2 regions of the Streptomyces pallidus (ex Mingjun et al. 2026) genome follow, and region 1 is predicted to be linked to the other one. Evidence: predicted binding sites of a transcription regulator. Region 1 holds the regulator's gene; the other holds the start of a gene.
The links. The regulator HrcA, encoded in region 1, represses chaperone genes, less so after heat shock. The targets are predictions, from matches to a motif close to TTNGCACTCNGNNNNNCNGAGTGCNAA.
Positions count from the first base shown of each region.

Region 1 (2,449 bases):
AACTGGCCCATCGGCCGCTCCTCGCCGCGCAGCTTGGCGAGCTGGCGCAGCAGCTCCTCCTGCTGGGCGTCCAGCTTGCCCGGGGTCTGCACCTCGACGTGGACGATCAGGTCGCCGCGGCCGCCGCCGCGCAGGTGCGTCACGCCCCGGCCGTGCAGCGGGATCGACTGGCCGGACTGGGTGCCGGGCCGGATGTCGACCTCCTCCATGCCGTCGAGCGTCTCCAGCGGGCACTTGGTGCCGAGGGCCGCCGCCGTCATGGGGATGGTCACCGTGCAGTGCAGGTCGTCGCCGCGCCGCTGGAACACCGGGTGCGGCAGCTCGTGGATCTCGACGTACAGGTCGCCGGCGGGGCCGCCGCCGGGGCCGACCTCGCCCTCGCCCGCGAGCTGGATCCGGGTGCCGTTCTCGACGCCGGCCGGGATCTTGACCGTGAGGCTGCGGCGGGAGCGGACCCGGCCGTCGCCCGCGCACTCGGGGCACGGGGTCGGGACGACGGTGCCGAAGCCCTGGCACTGGGGGCAGGGGCGCGAGGTCATGACCTGGCCCAGGAAGGACCGGGTGACCTGCGACACCTCACCGCGGCCACGGCACATGTCACACGTCTGCGCCGAGGTGCCGGGCGCCGCGCCCTCACCGGAGCAGGTGGTGCAGACGACGGCGGTGTCGACCTGGATGTCCTTGGTCGTACCGAACGCGGCCTCGTCCAGCTCCAGGTCGAGGCGGATCATGGCGTCCTGGCCGCGACGGGTCCGCGAGCGCGGTCCGCGCTGCGCCGCCTGGCCGAAGAAGGCGTCCATGATGTCGGAGAAGTTGCCGAAGCCGCCCGCGCCGAAGCCGCCCGCGCCACCGGCGCCGCCCGAGGAGGACAGCGGGTCCCCGCCGAGGTCGTAGACCTGCTTCTTCTGCGGGTCCGAGAGGACCTCGTACGCGGCGTTGATCTCCTTGAAGCGCTCCTGCGTCTTCGGGTCCGGATTCACGTCCGGGTGGAGTTCACGCGCCAGGCGGCGGAAGGCCTTCTTGATCTCGTCCTGCGATGCGTCGCGGCGTACGCCGAGTACGGCGTAGTAGTCCGTGGCCACTTACGACTCCGCCAGGATCTGTCCGACGTAACGTGCCACTGCGCGTACCGCTCCCATCGTTCCGGGGTAGTCCATGCGGGTCGGTCCGACCACGCCGAGTTTGGCGACACTCTCGCCGCCCGAACCGTAGCCGACCGACACGACGGACGTGGAGTTCAGTCCCTCGTAAGCGTTCTCATGCCCGATTCGTACAGCCATACCCGATTCACTGGCCTCGCCGAGCAGCTTGAGGAGCACGACCTGCTCCTCCAGCGCCTCCAGCACCGGCCTGATCGTCAGGGGGAAATCGTGTCCGGAGCGCGTCAGATTGGCGGTGCCGCCGATCATCAGCCGCTCCTCCGCCTCCTCCGCCAGCGTCTCCAGCAACGTCTGGAGCACGGTCGCGACCGTGCCCCGGTCGTCCGGCTCGAAGGCCTCCGGGAGGTCCTGCACGAGCCGCGGGACATCGGTGAACCTGCGGCCGACGACCCTGCTGTTGAGCCTCGCCCGCAGATCGGCGAGCGAGGTCTCGGCGAACGGCGCCGGGCAGTCGACCAGCCGCTGTTCGACCCGACCGGTGTCGGTGATCAGCACCAGCATCAGGCGGGCCGGCGCCAGCGCGAGCAGCTCGACGTGCCGGACCGTGGAGCGGGTCAGCGACGGGTACTGCACGATCGCGACCTGCCGGGTCAGCGTCGAGAGCAGCCGCACCGTCCGGCCGATGACGTCGTCGAGGTCGACGGCGCCGTCGAGGAAGTTCTGGATGGCCCGGCGCTCCGGCGTCGACAGCGGCTTGACGTCCGCCAGCTTGTCGACGAAGAGGCGGTAGCCCTTGTCCGTGGGGATCCGGCCGGCACTGGTGTGCGGCTGGGCGATGTAGCCCTCCTCCTCCAGGACGGCCATGTCGTTGCGCACGGTGGCCGGCGACACGCCGAGCTTGTGGCGCTCGGTCAGCGCCTTGGAGCCGACCGGCTCCTCCGTCCCGACGTAGTCCTGGACGATGGCGCGGAGCACCTCGAGTCTGCGTTCGCTGAGCATCGCGCACACCTCCAGCTGTGATGCGGGTCGTCGTGGTCCACTGCTTCTGGCACTCGCCTCGTCGGAGTGCCAGCGATCCCCCGGCCAGTGTACGGCCGGGTAGTGCACGGCTAGCAAGGGTGGCCCGCCAGGTAGCGTCGCGGTATGGACGTACGGTGGGAAGACACGAATTGGGAACGTTTGACACGGCGGACCGGCCGCAAGCGTCTTCCGGTGTGGGATTGCACGGTGGGACTGGTGGTCGGGGACGATTCCGTCCTGATGATCGACCCCGGTTCGAGCGTTCGTGAGGGGGCCTCGCTGAGGGCCGAGGCCGAGCGGCTGACGGGCCGGCACGTGACCCATATCGC
Region 1 covers NZ_CP196181.1:5,144,327-5,146,775, reverse strand. Annotated here, with positions in the region: gene dnaJ (molecular chaperone DnaJ) at 1-1,082, opposite strand, end outside; gene hrcA (heat-inducible transcriptional repressor HrcA) at 1,083-2,099, opposite strand; gene ACSHWO_RS22720 (MBL fold metallo-hydrolase) at 2,244-2,449, shown strand, end outside.

Region 2 (2,449 bases), 820 kb from region 1:
AAGACCCTGGAGGCGGTGGCCGCGGACAGCGGGCAGACCGCCACCATCCGCCCCAGCCTGGACGCGTTCCGCGCCGCCGGCCTGGCCTGACCCGACCATCCCCCCCCGCTCTACCGGAAGGGCAGTAGTGCCATGAGCGTCAACGTCCGCATCCCCACCATCCTGCGCACCTACACGGGCGGCCGGGCCGAGGTCCCGGCCGAGGGCGCGACCCTCGCCGAGGTCATCGCCTCGCTGGAGCAGGACCACCCCGGCATCGCCGCGCGCGTCCTCGACGACCAGGGCAGGCTGCGCCGCTTCGTGAACGTCTACGTGAACGACGACGACGTGCGCTTCGAGGGCGGCCTGCAGGCGGCGACCCCGGACGGTGCGGGTGTCTCCATCATTCCCGCCGTAGCCGGCGGCTGCTGATTCGTCGTACCGGGATTACCCCCTCCGCCGTTAAGCGGAGGGGGTAATTCTGCTTGGTTGGGCGCGGTAGAGTTGGGGAAGCCCCCTCCGCTGTTCTTGCCCGCCGCATATGAGCGGGCCCCGTGAGGGGTGACATTGAGTCAATGTGGGCGTGCGGTATGGGGCTTTGGCGTGATATGCCGGGTCCGAGTTGCCCGGGAATACGTTGAATTTTCGGCCTATTTGGCAACTTCGGTGTGACCGGAATTCTCGTCGGATTGACCTGTTGCAGACAGCACCGGTGCAGATACATTCAGCCGCGGTCGAGGCGTTCCGGCGCAAGTTCTGACCCGGGACCGCGAAGTGCGGTCCCGCGCAAGGGCCAGTAATAGGGGAGTTAGGCATGGCTCAGGGCACCGTCAAGTGGTTCAACGCGGAGAAGGGCTACGGCTTCATCGCGGTCGACGGTGGTGCGGATGTGTTCGTCCACTACAGCGCCATCCAGATGGACGGGTACCGCACCCTTGAAGAGGGTCAGCGGGTCGAGTTCGAGATTTCGCAGGGCCAGAAGGGCCCGCAGGCGGACATGGTCAAGCTCGCCGTCTGAGACCGGCGCGATCGACCGCACCGACGCGTACACGAGGGTCCGCACCCTGAGGAGGGGTGCGGACCCTTCGTGCGTCCGGGGTCGGCGGCCGCCGGTGCGCCGGGAGCCGGCCGGCGGCATGGCCGGGGATGGCCGAAGCCGCTTGCACTCGCGGGGGTCGAGTGCTAATCATTGGTTAGCACTCTCCCGAGGAGAGTGCTACTACACGGGACCGGGTCGGTGAGGCCCGCAGCGTCCGGCGGGAAGGAACCGCCGGGCACGCAGGCCGTCCGTCGCGGGCGCAGGCGCGGTCCGGAGCAATCCACCCTCCCCGCGCGCCTCGCGGCGCAGGGGGAACCCCAGTCCTGGAGGACCACTTCAGATGGCCAAGATCATTGCGTTCGACGAGGAGGCCCGGCGCGGTCTCGAGCGCGGCATGAACCAGCTCGCCGACGCCGTCAAGGTCACCCTTGGCCCCAAGGGTCGCAACGTCGTCCTTGAGAAGAAGTGGGGCGCCCCGACGATCACCAACGATGGTGTCTCCATCGCCAAGGAGATCGAGCTCGAGGACCCGTACGAGAAGATCGGCGCCGAGCTGGTCAAGGAAGTCGCCAAGAAGACGGACGACGTCGCCGGCGACGGTACGACCACCGCCACCGTCCTGGCCCAGGCGCTCGTCCGCGAGGGTCTGCGCAACGTGGCCGCCGGTGCCAACCCGATGGCCCTCAAGCGCGGCATCGAGAAGGCCGTCGAGGCCGTCTCCGGCGCCCTGCTGGAGCAGGCGAAGGATGTCGAGACCAAGGAGCAGATCGCTTCCACGGCCTCCATCTCCGCCGCCGACACCCAGATCGGCGAGCTCATCGCCGAGGCCATGGACAAGGTCGGCAAGGAAGGCGTCATCACCGTCGAGGAGTCCCAGACCTTCGGTCTGGAGCTGGAGCTCACCGAGGGCATGCGCTTCGACAAGGGCTACATCTCGGCGTACTTCGCCACCGACATGGAGCGTATGGAGGCGTCCCTCGACGACCCGTACATCCTGATCGTCAACTCCAAGGTCAGCAACGTGAAGGACCTCCTTCCGCTGCTGGAGAAGGTCATGCAGTCCGGCAAGCCGCTGCTGATCATCGCCGAGGACGTCGAGGGCGAGGCCCTCTCGACCCTCGTCGTCAACAAGATCCGCGGCACCTTCCGCTCCGTCGCGGTCAAGGCCCCGGGCTTCGGTGACCGCCGCAAGGCCATGCTCGGTGACATCGCCATCCTCACGGGCGGCACGGTCATCTCCGAGGAGGTCGGCCTCAAGCTGGAGAACGCCGGTCTGGACCTGCTGGGCCGCGCCCGCAAGGTCGTCATCACCAAGGACGAGACCACCATCGTCGACGGTGCCGGTGACAGCGACCAGGTCGCCGGTCGCGTGAACCAGATCCGCGCCGAGATCGAGAACTCCGACTCGGACTACGACCGCGAGAAGCTCCA
Region 2 covers NZ_CP196181.1:4,326,880-4,329,328, forward strand. Annotated here, with positions in the region: gene thrC (threonine synthase) at 1-90, shown strand, start outside; gene ACSHWO_RS19145 (MoaD/ThiS family protein) at 133-411, shown strand; gene ACSHWO_RS19150 (cold-shock protein) at 794-997, shown strand; gene groL (chaperonin GroEL) at 1,359-2,449, shown strand, end outside.
Region 2: a site for HrcA is predicted at 1,173-1,199, ahead of groL (chaperonin GroEL). Genes of this name have one in related genera too.